DNA from 2 places in the Bacillus sp. 01N45 genome. Region 1 is predicted to be linked to the other one. Evidence: riboswitches for the same ligand, from Rfam matches in the RefSeq annotation. Region 1 holds a riboswitch; the other holds the start of a gene.
The links. A riboswitch is a leader RNA that binds a small molecule or an ion and turns the genes downstream of it on or off. The one in region 1 is predicted to bind S-adenosylmethionine.

Region 1 (8,059 bases):
ACCATAATGATGATACAAGCCAGCCTGTGCCCCCCAGCAAATATGAAGCGTAGATGTTACATTCTTTTTTGAATACTCCATAATACGTTTAAGCTCTTCCCAATAATCTACCTCTTCAAAAGAAAGAGTTTCAACTGGTGCTCCTGTAATAATAAGTCCATCAAATTTCTCATTCTCAATATCACGAAATGTTTTATAGAAACTCGTTAAATGGTCCTGCGCTACATTGCGAGACAAATGTGATTCCATATGAAGTAAGTGAACATCTAATTGCAACGGTGTGTTGCCAATTAAACGAAGTAATTGCGCTTCTGTTTCTTGCTTTGTAGGCATTAAATTTAAGATAGCAATTTTCAATGCCCGGATATCTTGTGTTTCTGCTCGCTCCTTCGTCATTACAAAAATATTTTCCTTCTGCAACACTTTGCGAGCTGGTAAATCTCTATCAATTATGATCGGCATGTTCTTTGCCTCCGACTAGCGCTGCTTCTAAATCTGCAATAATATCAGAAACATCTTCTATACCAACCGATAAACGAATTAAATCTGATGTAACGCCAGCTAGACGCTGATCTTCAGCACTTAATTGTCTATGCGTTGTGCTAGCAGGATGTATAACACAAGTTCGTGCATCCGCTACATGCGTTACGAGAGTTGCTAGTTTTACATTTGCGATAAATTCTTTCGCTGCTTCTAATCCGCCCTTAATGCCGAATGTTAAAACACCACTAGCACCTTTTTTCAAATACGTTTGTGCTAACGAGTAATTTTCATTGCTATCTAATCCCGGATAATTCACCCATTCAATACGTTCATGGTTAGCAAGCCACTTAGCAACTGCGAGAGCATTTTCACTATGACGCTCCATTCTTAAATGTAGCGTTTCTAAGCCGATATTGCTAATATACGCATTGAATGGGCTCATACAGTTTCCATAGTCTCTTAATAATTGAACACGTGCCTTCACAATATACGCTGCTGCACCAAAATTTTGAACGTAACTTACGCCGTGATAACTTGGATCCGGTTCAACAAGTTCAGGATATTTCCCATTTGTCCAATCAAAGTTCCCTCCGTCAATGACAATGCCGCCTAAAGAGCTTGCATGACCATCAATATATTTCGTCGTAGAATGAACGATAATATTTGCTCCGTGCTCAAATGCTTGGCATAAATAAGGAGTTGCTAATGTATTATCCACGATAAAAGGTACTTCTAACTCTTTCGCTGCATCTGAAAATTCTTTGAAATTTAAAACGTTCATCGCTGGATTTCCTAACGACTCTGCATAAACAAGTTTCGTCTTATCATTAGCAAGGGCCACAATTTCATCAGCACTTAAATTCGGATTAAAGAACGTAACGTCAATACCAAGCTTACGCAAACTCACTCCAAATAAATTAAACGTTCCGCCATAAACTGTGGAAGAACAAAGCAAGTGGTCTCCGCTACTACAAATATTTAAAACAGCAAGCATAATAGCAGCCTGCCCAGAAGCCGTTGCAACAGCTCCTACACCACCCTCTAAATCCGCTAACTTTTGCTCAAATGCAGCTAAAGTAGGATTTCCAATACGCGTATATATATATCCTTCTGCCTCTAAATTAAATAGCGCTGCTAAATCATCTGAAGTATCGTATTTATACGTTGTACTTTGATAAAGTGGCAAAACACGCGGTTCACCATTCTTTGGTGTATAGCCACCTTGCACACAAATTGTTCCTTTTCCCCATGATTCTCCCATCTCTCATTCTCCTTTCTTTTATACAAAATAAAAAACTGCTCCTTTCCTGAAAACAAGAAAGGAGCAGTTTGAAAACACGCTCTAAAGGCTCTTTCTTATCTTTCAGGATTATTACCTGCAGGATTTGGCACAATTCCGTTATACGGCTGTTGCCAAGGTTTCATCGGGCCTGTCCCTCCACCTTTTCTTGATAAGACTATGCAATTACCGTTGATTTTATAGCAATAATTTCCTAATGTCAAACAGTTTTTCTGAATGTTCTAAATTAAATACAAAGAATTTGACATGCATAACAAAAGAAATATATTCCATATCCATTTGAAAAAGACCTTTTAAAACCCACGATTACTATATAAAATTAAGTAAGTAGTTTAACTGTATACATTTCAAATTCTCACGAGACCTCAATATATTGAATAAGCCCACCTCTCAAAAAGATACTATACATATTCCTTTCACAGTAGCATATTTAATCCTTTCGACATTAAAACTTACATAACGGAGGTATAACATGACAAACACAAAGGACATGCACTATATACTCGTCCTATACGGCATTCTTTTAGGCTCTATAGTAGGAGCTACAGTCTGGCTATTTTTAGTTACAATAAATATCGGCATTCACTTTATTTGGGGATACTTACCTACTATTTTCTCTTCTCCCCCGTATTACACTATTTGTGTAACAACTATCGGTGGTATTCTCGTTGGTTTAACCCAAAAATACTTCGGCATATATCCACGTCTTATGCCGGAAGTGATGGGTGAATATAAAAAAACTGGTAGAATTGAATACCGTTTTGTACATAAAGCTACTTTAACTGCGATTATCGTTTTAATATTTGGAGCTAGCTTAGGTCCCGAAGCAGCACTTGTTGGAATTATCGGTGGACTTTGTACATGGGTAGGGGATCGCTTTACATTTGCCTTAAAAGGAATGAATGAACTAACAGAGGTTGGAATTGGCGCTACTTTAAGTGTAATTTTTAACGCGCCATTATTCGGTTATTTAGCTCCAAATGAAAATGAGGGTGAGCAAATTAACGAATTTTCTAAAGGAAAAAAAGCAATTGTATATTTAGCTACCACTTTCGCTGGCTTTTCCGTTTATTTATTACTTAGTAAATTCGATAATCGCGGATCCTTTATCGTTGATTTTGGGGAAGGTTCCCTTTCTCTTAATGAATGGATCGCCTTTCTACCACTTGCTAGTATTGGTGCTATAGTTGGTTTCTTTTATTTCAAATTTGAATTCACATTAGAGAAATTAATCCATCCCTTCAGGGAATACAAACTATCACTTGGAATTATCGGTGGTATTTTATTAGGAATTACAGGAACTTTTCTCCCGTACACGTTATTCTCAGGAGAACATCAATTAAAAGATTTAGTCGTTGAATGGAGTCATTTATCTTTCTGGGTACTACTTCTTTCAGGTGTTTTAAAATTATGTATTACTGCCGTTTGTTTAAATACAGGTTGGCGCGGTGGACATATTTTCCCAATTATATTTGCTGGATCTAGTATCGGATATGCTATAGCTTCCATTATCCCGATAGATCCAATCGCTTCGGTAGCCATCGTCACGACAGCAATTTCAAGCTATGCATTAAGAAAACCAATTGCTATAACATTACTATTACTCATGTTTTTCCCGCTCAATTTACTATTACCGATGCTTGGAGCGGCAGCGATTGGTAATGCATTTCCACTTCCTAAAAATAACGAAGCTGCAAACGAATAAAAATAGGCAGTAGGGACAAAAGTTCCACTGCCTATTTTTATTACACACGTTGCTTCAATAACGCGTATAACTCTTCAAAATTTTGTACTTCATATGTTGGCACAATCTCGCTATTATTTGATTTCTTTTCTGGATTAAACCAACAAGTATCAATTCCCGCTACATATCCACCTTTCATATCAGCACTTAACGAATCCCCAATAATGAGCCCTTCTTCAGGGGAAAAATTAGGAATTCGTTCAAAAACATAATCAAAATACTCTTTCATCGGCTTTTGGAATCCCGTATCTTCAGAAACGAAAATATCTTTAAACAAGGCATGTAATCCTGCATTACGTAAACGTTTATCTTGCGTCTTAGAAATACCGTTTGTCACTATATATAAATCGTACTCACTTTGAATTTGACTTATAAATTCAAACGCACCTTGCATAAGTTGGTCTCCTTCTTCTAAGTAGCTACGATAATTATTTTCGAATAATACTCCATCTACTTCTTCCCCGTACTCTTTAAACAAAATTGAAAACCGCGTATTTACAACTTCATCACGGTTCATTTCACCTTCCTCAAAAGCATCCCAAAGACTTTTATTAATTTTTTTATAGTGCCCTTCAACCTCGCTAGTTAGAGGAATCCCTTTCTCTTCAAACAGCATACGTAACGCCATTTTCTCCGCCTTCTGAAAATCTAACAATGTATCATCTACATCAAATAGCAATGTTTTATATTTTTTCATAAGCCCTTCACACTCTCTTTTCTACAAAAACAAATTTACGTAAATCGTATCATTCCTTCTTGTAAACATAATAGGAGATATCTCATACTAAACATGAGGTGAAAATATGAAAGTCAGCAAAAATAGCGAAGAAATCTCTCATTACATGCAAACTTACAACGTCCATACTCTTTTTTCTTTTAATGTCTTACCGTATGCTGAACTACATTCCTTTCAAAAGAGAGAAAGGATATGTAATGAAGGCGTTGATGTTCCTTATCTTTATTACTTAATTTCCGGAAAAGCGAAAATATATATGAGTCACAAAAACGGGAAGGTCTCCTTAATTAACTTTATTCAAGCACCTTCGTTCATTGGAGAATTAGGGTTAATTGGCGTTGAATCCGTTACGAAAACGGTGGAAGTGATTGAAGATTGTATGTGCTTAGCGCTCCCTCTTAAAGATTGTCAGCATCTTTTATTGCAAGATGCTACCTTTCTACAGAAACTATGTAAATTTATCGGCGAAAAAACAATTAGCCGAACAGAAAGTTACGCCAAAAACAATAGTTATCCGTTCGAAAATCGATTAGCGGCTTTTATTCTATTAACAGAACAAAATAACAGTTATACAGAAAAACATACCGAGGCTTCGGAATACTTAAATGTCAGCTACCGCCATCTTTTATACGTATTAAACCAGTTTTGCCAGCAAAATTACTTAAAAAAAGACGGAAGAACCTATTACATACAAGATCGAATTCAATTAGAAAAACTGGCTGATGAACTTAAAATATAAAAAAGTAGCATTAACGTTTATCTGTTAATGCTACTTTTTTCGAGTGACGATTCTATTTTCAATTAAAATTTACTTGCCACTTTAGCTGCTTCTTCAAGACCAGCTGTAATGATTTCTTCTGCTTTATCTGGGAATTGGTTATGTCCTTCAATAACTACTGTTTCCATATTTGTTGCACCGAAGAAGCCCATCATGCTTGCTACATATTTAACAGCCATTTCTACTTCAGCTGCTGGACCTTCAGAATATACGCCGCCGCGCGCGTTTAATAATGCAATCTTCTTATCTCCAATTAGACCAACTGGACCTTCTGGCGTATATTTAAACGTTTTGCCAGCTCGGTTTAAATAATCAATATATGTGTGTAGCACTGCTGGAATCGTTAAGTTCCATAATGGGAAACCGAAAACGACTTTATCAGCTTCTAAAAATTGATTTAAATACTTATCAGCAACTGCTACTGCTTTTGCTTCCTCTTCAGTTAAATCAAATCCTTTACCTGCTTTGAATGTACCATTAATCATATCTACGCCTACATATGGTAATTCTTCTTTATATAAATCAAGTTCTACTACTGTATCATTTGGATGTGCTTCTTTATAGTTTGCTAAAAATGCCTCGTATAATTTCACACTAACTGCTTGTTCCGCTGGGCGGTTGTTTGCTTTTACAAATAAAACTGTTGCCATTGTTTTTCCTCCTAGTACTCACTCTTCTGTTGTTATATGCTTTCAAAAAAGGTATCCCTTGTAATTGTTGTTTTGTTGCTTACAAACATATTTTATCTTTATATCAAGACAATTTCGTCCTCACATAGACGTATTTTTCCATAAAAAAAGTCCACCTTCTAAAGGCGAACTAGGTCTTACGACTTTTGTCTTATACAATTCCATTTTTCACTGCATATAATGCTGCTTGCGTGCGATCAGATAAATTCAACTTACTCAAAATACTACTTACATGAGCTTTTACCGTTTTTTCTGTAATAACTAAAACAGAAGCGACCTCTTTATTACTCATTCCTTTCGCTAATAGCTGCAACACTTCATTTTCTCTCGCCGTTAGCACATCCACTTGAATAGAAGGTTCTTCTTCCTTTTCTTCCACAGGTAATGTTTGAGAGAGAAGAGTATTTGCTATATCTGGATGTAATTGAATATTACCTTTATATGCGCTTCGAATAGCTTCAACAAGCTGATCGGGTTCTACATCTTTTAAAATATACCCACTTGCCCCCGCCCTTAACGCTGGTAAAACATGCGCCTGATCAGAAAAGCTAGTTAATACAATTACTTTCACATTTGGATATTCTTTTTTGATGCACGCCGTCGCCTCGACACCATCCATTTCGGGCATATATAAATCCATTAATACAACATCAGGATTCGTCTCCCCTACTTTCACTAACGCTTCTTTCCCATTATTTGCTTCTCCAACTAACGCTAAATCTTCCTGTGTACTTAAGAAAAATGCTAATCCTTTTAAAACAACTGTATGATCATCAACTAACAATACTTTTATTTTCACAAACTTCCCTCATTTTCACATCATAATGGTACATTTACTTTTACACTTGTTCTTTTCTTATCACTTACAATTTTAATTGTTCCACCGACTAATTCTACTCTTTCGCGCATCGTAGTCATACCGAGTGATTTCTTCTCTTTTATATTCTTCTCTACAAAGCCGTTTCCTTGATCGACTATTTCTAATGATACATTCTTCTCCGTCACTTTGAAATAAATCGCCGCTTCTCTGACATTCGCATGTTTACTTACGTTATTTAAAGCTTCTTGTCCAATTCGCCATAGCGCTTCCTCTACTACGCGTGGCAAATCACGAACACCTGTAACTTGTTCCCGAATTTTCAATCCCAAACTTTCACCATATTGTTTTAAAGCTGGTAATAGTCCTTTCTCTAATCCCGCTGGACGTAGTTGCCAAATTAACGTCCTCATTTCTTTTAAAGCACCTTGCGATAACTCACGTATCTCATGCAAAGACTGATCTACCTTTTCGTTTTTCCCCTTTAAGACGGCTTCGGCACCTTTCGTCATAAAAGTTAATGAAAACAACTTTTGTGAAACAGAATCATGCAAATCTCTAGCTAAACGATTACGTTCTTCCAGTCGTACAAGTTCTCGGCGCTTTTCATTTAACCTTAAGTTCTCTATCATTAACGATATATGATTGGCTAACGCCTGTACTACATCTATCGTATTTATATCAAATTCTCCATTATTCGAACTTACACTTAGTACGCCAAATATATGATCTTGAATATGTATGGGAATGGCAATAACCGCACGATTAGGATGTACGATATTCCCAACCTGACTCTTTAACAAAACAGGCTCTTCTTTTTTCAGAGCTTCCTGTGCCGCTGACTTCAAATCCTCTTGTATCTCATCTATCTTACATGGGGCTCTTACAGCAAGTTCATTTTCTTCTCTAATAAAGAATACAACTTGCTCCCATAAAAATAACTTCCCTATTTGCTTTACAATCTCCTCTGGCAATGCATTAAATTTATGAATCGTCCTTAAAGCTTGAATAAATCGGTCTAACTTTACATAATAATGAGCCCTTCTCTTTTCATTTTCATACAATTTTGTACGTTTTAATGCTGTTCCAATTTGGAAAGCAACTGATTGTAATAGCACTAACTCTTCTTCAGAAAAATGCGTTTTACCTGGACTAGCCACATTTAATACGCCAAATTCATCTCCCCCCGCTTTTAGCGGCACTGTCGCATGATGCACAATCCCTTCTGTATCTCCCCAGTTATATTCAATCGCATTATTAATTCTCTTACATTCAATAATATTAACGGCTTTCTCTAGTTTCCCTTCCACAAATCGGTGTAAACACCAACAATTCCCCTCACACATCGGTCGTTTATTTTCAAATCTTAATCCCTCTGGTAATTGATAATCAATTAATTTTGTATATCTGCCATTTTCATCCGCAAGAAATATCCATCCTGTCGTTAAACCTGTTACATTCAACAGTTTTTCCAACACAGCTTGCAGCACATGATATGTATCATTTGAGGTG
Region 2 (8,059 bases), on a different contig from region 1:
ACTACGTATTTTCATAAGGCATTCCTCTTCTCTATTCATATTATATCAGTGTTTGTTTACTGTTCCTTACTTCCTGACAAGACTTAGGGAAAGGCCCTCACGCATATAGATTAAAGCCCCAGTACAAAGATATCTATCAATACCAACAATTTGAGCCATTTAAATCTCCATCCCTCCTATAACAAAATCATTCAAAGGTATGAAAGCATATTATGTACCCTTAGTTATTGTTAGGATTAACACAACATGAGACATAACCCCAACCCATATTTTACTTTATTTATCCATAATATGTATTGAGAAAGAATGTAAATTCGAATCCTTTCCGTCCCCCAACTATTGATCGTTTTTTCACCTATTATAATTAGTTATTTAGAATTTCATAATAAAAACTGTAAAAAAAATAACGAGTCCCTTAACGTACAGGAAGCGGTTGAAAAATATGTCTAAACGCACAATTTTCTTTTTTTTGATATGGTGACCCCATCGCAATCAAGCTAAGGTTTTGAAGTACCCACTAAATGAACTTTTTCTTTCTCTACAGGTAGTTACTTTGAGAAGGTAGCTCATTTTTTGTTTTTGGGATGTTTACTTTTCTTAAGTTGATGGATGTGCGGTCGAACCCCTATGCATTTCATCAATCATTCCCTTGACTCTCCATTTATAGTACTGTATAGTACTAATATGAAAAAAAATACACTTACTAATAAAGATATTGCTCTGCAATCCGCTTTTACATTGTTTCTTACTAAAGGTTTTCTAGCAACAAGCATGGACGACATAGTCGCACATAGCAAAGTTTCAAAAACGAACATTTATTATTATTTTAAGAGCAAGGAGGAGCTGCTGCTCGCTATTGTTAATCAGTTGATAGAACATTACGAGCAGCGAATTAATTATATTGTGTCTCAAACTGAGCCCACCGTTCAAGAGAAATTAGAAGCGGTACTCCACATTTTAAGCGATACTATTGAACAAAATAACTACCTTGGCGGTTGTCCTTTCCTGACTCTGTATACACAGACGCCTATTGACGCGGTTGAAATTAGAGATAGAATCAAGAGTTTTTTTGAAAAACAGCTGCATGGTGTTGAATTGATTTTAGCCCAAGGGATTGCACGACAAGAACTAAAGAAAGAGCTACCCGTTAAACAAACAGCTATGTTGATTGTCTCCTCTATTGAGGGTGCTCTCTTCTTGGCTCAAGCTTCTAACAACCAAGATATGATCAAAAATTTATTTCCTACTTTAGCTTCCATGCTAAAGTAATATTTTTAGATATATTAGTACTAATTAGTACTATAAAATAATAAAGGAGTGTTTTTATTATGAATATCTTCATGACTGGCGGAACTGGTTATATTGGACGTCATTTAATCGCTGAGTTAGCTTCTCAGCATCAGATTTATGTACTTGTACGTCAAAAAAATCGTCTTCTTACCATCATCAATCAACTGGCACCCGATCAACAGAACAACATTGTTCCTGTTATCGGTGATCTAACGCAGCCTCGATTAGGTTTAAGTGATGACAGCTACAAACAATTACTTGCAACTGATCTAATTATTCACGCAGGAGGTCCAATGAATATTGAGTTGAACCTCATTGAAGCTGAACAGTCTTTCCTCACCCCTGCAAAATCCCTTGTTCGGCTAGCACAGGATATCCACGCTGAAAAAGAATTAAAGCATTTTATCCATGTCGCAGGCTTTATGAGTCCCTATCATGAACAAAATGCATTGTTGGATCTAGATCATTTGCTGGACAATCAACCGCCTTATGAAAAAATGAAGTTTTTAGCCGACTCTTATATACGAAAATCTCTTCATAACATGAGCATTCCCTTATCTACTGTTAATCCTAGTGTAATCGTCGGAGACTCCTTCTCAGGGAAAACAGAACAGATTGGAGGCCTTAGTATCTTAGTCGATGCCGTAAGGCGAAATCTTATGCCGCTTGTTCCAGGCGGCGACGATTATTGGTTACCAATGGTTCATATTGACCATGTGGCTTCGTTTATTTCAAAACTTGTTAACACAGAAGGGTTATCAAGCAATACCTACTATCTTTTAGATTCTAAGCAAGAAAGTCCGTCGATCCGAACTTTCATCAAACTCATGGCACACGAATTACAGACAACAAAGCCGTTAGGAACTATACCGCTTCCGTTATTGAAAACTGTGCTTAGAATGGGTGCTGATAAGATGCTTGGTATTCCTAAAGAATCCATGAGTTTTCTTGTTAAGTCGGAATTCCCTGTTTACAGTAAATTAGAAATAGAACAAAGGAACGGCAGAAATTCATTCGTAGTTCCGTCCACGCTCCCTTTTATCATTAGTGATTTGGATTATCGGTTAAATCATTTAGGCCTGAATCAAAATGAGCAGAAAGATTTTAGTCAACGAAGAAGGGCTAACTTAGTTTCGCTAGAGAAAGATAGGAATGAAACACCTATTATTTTTCTTCATGGGACGTTCAGCAATGCCGATGCCCTTTTGCCCCTCTCACAATTTTTAAGCGGTTTAAATACTTGGTTCGTAGATTTACCTGGATTTGGGCGTACCCCTTATCACCATAATCCTTCTGTGATAGAAGGCTATGTAGAGAGCATTTCCACTATGATCACTGAGTTGAACAGACCCGTTATATTAGTGGGGCATTCATTTGGCGGATTGATTGCGGCTCAAGTGATGGAACGGCTGCCCTCACTGATCAAACAACTCATTTTATTGCAGCCAGTACTGCATCCTATCCAACCTAAATATAGATTTCGACGTATTACAAGTTTCGTTCTAAAATATATGGAGCCCGCCCGTTTGGAAAAAGAGCTAATTCAAACCAATAGCTTCAGAACATCGAGTCAATTATTGAGTAATTACGCTCATTCTGTGGTCCGTGATTTAAAATCCCCCCGTATACGCAAAACTAACGCTACGGTCATGTCTTGCTTAACTATATCAAAATCCATCCAGTTAAATCCCGAGACATGGGATAAGAGGAAAATTAAGATACTATGGGGAGCTTTGGACAAGGATCATCATGTCCCAAAGCAGTTTGAACACTTGGATATTACACGTATTCAGTACGGTCATCAGTTTCCTGTTGAATCTCCTGAACTAACTGCTCAATGGATTTCTCAAGCTGTAACAGTATAAAGGTTCTTTTGATAGTATTGATGGAGGTGTGATTGTCAACACAAATTCAGACTGCTTTTTTAAGGGCTCGTTTTCTGAACTCAACTGAACTTAAATAACCTAAAGTTCCATGTGCATGATGATGGTTAAACTGGTTCTGTTGCAAAGTTTGAAAAAAGCATAAACAGGTTGGTAAATGCAGAACAATGTTTAGGAAGTAGCTAGTAATTGTTGAAGTTCATTGTACGTTGAAAAGGCGGAGTCTCTTTGAAGACTTCGCCTTTGTTTATATAGGGTATGAAAGGTTTCATAAGCGTGCAGATTTACTTTTTACTTTCCAAATTCAATAGATGGGATTGCCATATTTATGACTCCATCGCATGATGGTTGTTGTTTTCACTGAAATACCACGTTCTTTCAGGATTTCAGATACATCACGATAACCGAAAGAAAAACGGCAGTAGTAGCCGACAACTACTAAAATAACATCTTACTTGAATTGTTTTCCTTTAAAATATCTCATGTCCGATTCCCCTAAATCCTGTTTTCTAGAGTGTAGCTTCATGTAGAAAAACTTGTTATATGAAAATGCGAGAATTTCCGTTTCATAAATAGGACGGATCATATCCATGACGCAACCTGCTGTAAAAGAGCGTATTAATAAACTTGAAGATCAAGGAGTTATAGCGGCTTGCCGAACAAAATTTGAGCCTTCTAAAATTAATAAAAACATTCAAGCATTCATCATGTTTAAAACGAGTCAATACTCTGATTTCATCCAATTTTGTAATGCCGCTCCCGAAGTAACTGATTTATATCGAATTAGCGGGGAGTTTAATTATATGATGAAGGTCATGAGCGATTCGATGGATTCTCTCGCTACATTTTTAGACTCCTTAATGCAATTTGGATTATCGTCTCCTTTAATTGTTTTAAAGAGTGAGTTTGAGGAGAAATTGTCGTTCTGATAAGAGGGTACTAAGATAAAGATACCGAGTGTATGTGGGAAAATTCTTATATAATATAAAAAGAACCAGCCATAGGCTGGTTCTTTTTTCATTCAATTTCCTACTAGAAAATCCAGAGATACGTCTCCTTCTCACCTACCCCTGATTTCTCTGCGCCTCTCTAAACTCCTCCTTCACCTTCTCTAACAGCCCTTCTTCCGTAATTAATCGATACGCTGTATTTGCTAGTGCTTTTGCGGATGTAATTAACGCTTTATCTCCAAGTTCTGAACGTGCTGCTTCTCTAAATTCATTCGTATGCGCAATTAAGTCATCTGGACCGATTTTAATGTACGGATGAATTGTTGGTACGACTTGACTTACGTTTCCTGCGTCTGTTGAGCCGATGCCAAATCTTTCTTTCCGATTTACGTCTTCACCTTGTAATTCTAGTTCTTCGGCTACGACGTCATTATATGTTTTTGTTACGAGTAGTTCATCGATTTCGTTTTGGAATTGATGGATTTTCACTTTTGCGCCTGTTGCTAACGCTGCTCCTTGTGCGATATTTTTTACTTTTTCTGTTACTTCTGCACATCTTTTTCGCGTTGCTGCACGGATGAAGAACCTTGCTGATGCGTAGTCAGGAATAATATTAGGTGCTTTTCCCCCCTCGGTAATAACGCCATGAATTTTCACATCTGATGGAAGTTGTTGGCGAAGTGCGTTAATACCGTTATAAAGTTGAATTATCGCATCTAATGCGTTAATCCCTTCTTCAGGTGAAGCTGCGGCGTGAGCTGTTTTTCCGTAAAAATGAAAATCAAGTGGATCGACTGCTAGTGAAGGGCTCGTTGGCGCTGTTTTTCCGCTCGGATGAATCATAAGTGCCGCATCAATATCTTTAAATAACCCCGCTTTTACATAACTCGCTTTCGCACTACCATTTGGTCCTCCTTCTTCGGCTGGAGTACCAAACACGACAACTTCTCCGCCAATTTCTTCAAGCGTTTCTGATAATGCGATCGCGGCCGCAACGCTAATTGTGCCAATTAAATTGTGACCACACGCATGACCAAGTCCTGGTAAAGCGTCATACTCAGCTAAAAATGCGATAACTGGCCCTTGTTTTCCTGAACTTTTTCGCGCGATAAATCCTGTTTCATGTCCAGCTATATTGTGCTGCAGCTGAAACCCTGCACTACCTAGTAATAAACTTAACGTTCTTGATGCGTAAAACTCTTGGTTACCAATCTCCGGATTCGCATGAATATCGTGACTTGTTTCTATGTACTTTTCCTTATTTCTTTCTATACTCTCTTCAATTGTTTTTCTTTGTGACGTTACTCCAGTCGCTCCCATTTCTCTTCCCCCTTATATTTTCACATAAAAAAGCCTCTTTCTAAAAGATAGAAAGAGGCTTCTGCATTTACAGTCAAAATGAGCTTCTTTCTTATCTTTCAAGTTACCTTGCTGGAATTGGCACAGTATTCATAAAAGAATCCGCTGCCGAGGTGTCATAGGGCCAGTCCCTCAACCTCTCGTGATAAGAATTTTCATAAGATTATATTAAATTATATTCATTCTATGTTCATTCCAATTAAAAGTCAAGGAATTCCTATCCGAATTTACCGAATATCTAAAAATCCTTTTAACACACCAATTGTTTCCGGTGCTTGTAATCTTGCACATACGTACGGAAATTCCATACTACCTTCAAACATCATTTGAGATGTGAGCGGTGCTCCTGCCCAAAAGATTTCATCATCGATTACGATAAACGGGAATGCTTTATTTTGTCTTTGTAACTTTACATTTTTTAACGGAACTGGTCCATCACTATACACTGTTATTTGCGCATTTGTACGCATTAACGCTTGCCAGACTCGCTTATCCACTTGCTTTGTACTTGGAAGTGAAATAATAATTTTTCGTTTTGCGGCTAAAATATCTTTCAATAACCCTTTCGGCTCTTCAAGATTCATTTCCATAAACCAGCGTAAACGTTTCGAAATTTTCCGCTCCCACAATTGTCTTGATGTCGTACGATCATACACATCTCCGTGACGTTCTATATGAGCTGTTAATTGTGATAACGCTTGTTTTCTCGAAAGGTTTTTACGCATATAATGACAATCTGATAATTGAATGAACTTCCCTCTTGCCCTTGTCACTGCAACGTTGACGAGGCGATGATTTTTATGGTCAAAGAATAACACGCCAGGTCGTTCTTGCGGATAACTATCAACCGTATCAAATATCATCATATCTCTTTCAGAACCTTGAAACTTATGAACCGTCGCCGCTAAAACTGGTATGTTTTGATATTTCGTTCTCTGCAACATTTCTCTAATACACGTTGATAAAAAGCGGGATTGTGCCCTGTAAGGTGTAACAACACCGATCGATTGAACACCATCTAACAGTCCGATTAACATCATTTGCATCGCTACTAAACCAGACATAATGTTAAATCGAGAACCAGAAGCAGCGTCCTTTAACGAAAAGGCTCCCATTAAGCTCGTATCAAATAAAACACTTGCCTCATTTGCGAACGGTTGCAATCGCGCAAGTTCTTTACGCTCTGAAACAGACGGATGGTCGTATACTCTATTTTTATAAATAAATGAGTTTGTAAACTTCGATATATCCGCATGCATACGCCTTTGTTCCTGCAACATAAATAGGTTCGGATGTGCTTCTGATTTATTGACAGAATCAACAATCCCAGCATGGTAAAACATATCTTCCCCAAGCCATTTTCGAACGAGTTCATGGTTCGCCATCGCAATTGGAGGTAACTGTAAAAAGTCCCCACAAACGACGATACGTTTTCCAAGTGAAGCTGCTAATGCAATTTGCGGAACATATGCCATACTCACTTCATCTACGACAACTAAATCAAATGTACGCTCATAAATAAGTGAATCAATGGCACATTTCGATAAAGTTGCGCCGATTACTTTTGCATTTTCAATATATTCTTTTTCTACTTCTTTAATTTTCGCTTTTTGCTTTCGAAGATCACTTTCAATCTCTTGTATACGCTTCTTATCAGCAGAAGTCGCTTTATATGATAAAATCTTTTCACGAAGATCTTGTCGTGTTTCTTCTAAATAGAGTCTTTCCTCTCCCCATGATCCGTTCGTCGTTTCAACTAACTTCGACGTAAGTAATGTTTCATGATTTCTTATATGTTCATGTTGACTATAACCGTAACGAACAATTTCACCAGGTTTCCATTTCTTTTTCTTCTCAATTTGCTTCGTTACTTCACTCATTAATACGTCTACTGCCGCATTACTATGAGCTAATACAAGTACCGATTTTCCTTTTTGATAATGCGCCGAAATAATACGTGATAAATTGTAAGACTTCCCTGTTCCAGGGGGGCCCCACACATACGTTGTCGGATTGTAAAATGAACGATATGCCAATTCATTTTTCGGATTTTTCATCTTCTCAATATGTTTCGGACTGCTCGTCCCATCAACAAGACGCTTTATACGATTACGTTTTAGCTTATCTTTATGTGCCTCTTTCAATCGCTCTTGTAGTTGCTCTAACAATTGCCACGGTTCACTGTATAAAACAGCTTCTCGTATTTCACCTTGTATATAATCATTTAATTTCAGTTCTATTTCTAATCCATGTACAGATAATACTTCTCCTGTCGCTTCCTCACCATCAAACTCAATTCGAATTGGTGAACCTTCCGGTAAGCTTACTTCCGATATGAGCTGAAATACGTATACTGTACTTTCATAATCTGTATATAAAAAACGACCGTTCATGATAGAAATTTTACTACCACCTATCGTTTTCCAATGTTTAATTTCATACGCTAATGCATAATGCCACTCTTTCATCGTTGCCGATAATGAAGGAGTTTGAGTAGGTGTATTCATCGTATAATCTCCTTCCTTCTCCCCAAACATACTTTCTCACTATACCATATAACAAGCTAAAATTTGTAAG

Region 2: linked by a shared signal. The riboswitch ahead of AC1DMU_RS28570 (M20 family metallopeptidase) and the one ahead of AC1DMU_RS15685 (bifunctional O-acetylhomoserine aminocarboxypropyltransferase/cysteine synthase) in region 1 are both predicted to bind S-adenosylmethionine.

The regions. Positions count from the first base shown of each region.
Region 1 covers NZ_JBFTQW010000006.1:89,915-97,973, reverse strand. Annotated here, with positions in the region: gene metA (homoserine O-acetyltransferase MetA) at 1-462, opposite strand, end outside; gene AC1DMU_RS15685 (bifunctional O-acetylhomoserine aminocarboxypropyltransferase/cysteine synthase) at 446-1,744, opposite strand; SAM riboswitch class I at 1,837-1,941, opposite strand; gene AC1DMU_RS15680 (chloride channel protein) at 2,256-3,488, shown strand; gene AC1DMU_RS15675 (YjjG family noncanonical pyrimidine nucleotidase) at 3,529-4,224, opposite strand; gene AC1DMU_RS15670 (transcriptional regulator YeiL) at 4,331-5,002, shown strand; gene AC1DMU_RS15665 (FMN-dependent NADH-azoreductase) at 5,065-5,691, opposite strand; gene AC1DMU_RS15660 (response regulator) at 5,882-6,529, opposite strand; gene AC1DMU_RS15655 (GAF domain-containing sensor histidine kinase) at 6,550-8,059, opposite strand, start outside.
Region 2 covers NZ_JBFTQW010000023.1:14,568-22,626, reverse strand. Annotated here, with positions in the region: gene AC1DMU_RS28595 (serine hydrolase domain-containing protein) at 1-15, opposite strand, end outside; gene AC1DMU_RS28590 (TetR/AcrR family transcriptional regulator) at 685-1,269, shown strand; gene AC1DMU_RS28585 (alpha/beta fold hydrolase) at 1,329-3,155, shown strand; partial or broken gene AC1DMU_RS28580 (IS6 family transposase) at 3,481-3,618, opposite strand; partial or broken gene AC1DMU_RS28575 (Lrp/AsnC family transcriptional regulator) at 3,710-4,102, shown strand; gene AC1DMU_RS28570 (M20 family metallopeptidase) at 4,238-5,443, opposite strand; SAM riboswitch class I at 5,532-5,634, opposite strand; gene AC1DMU_RS28565 (AAA domain-containing protein) at 5,710-8,019, opposite strand.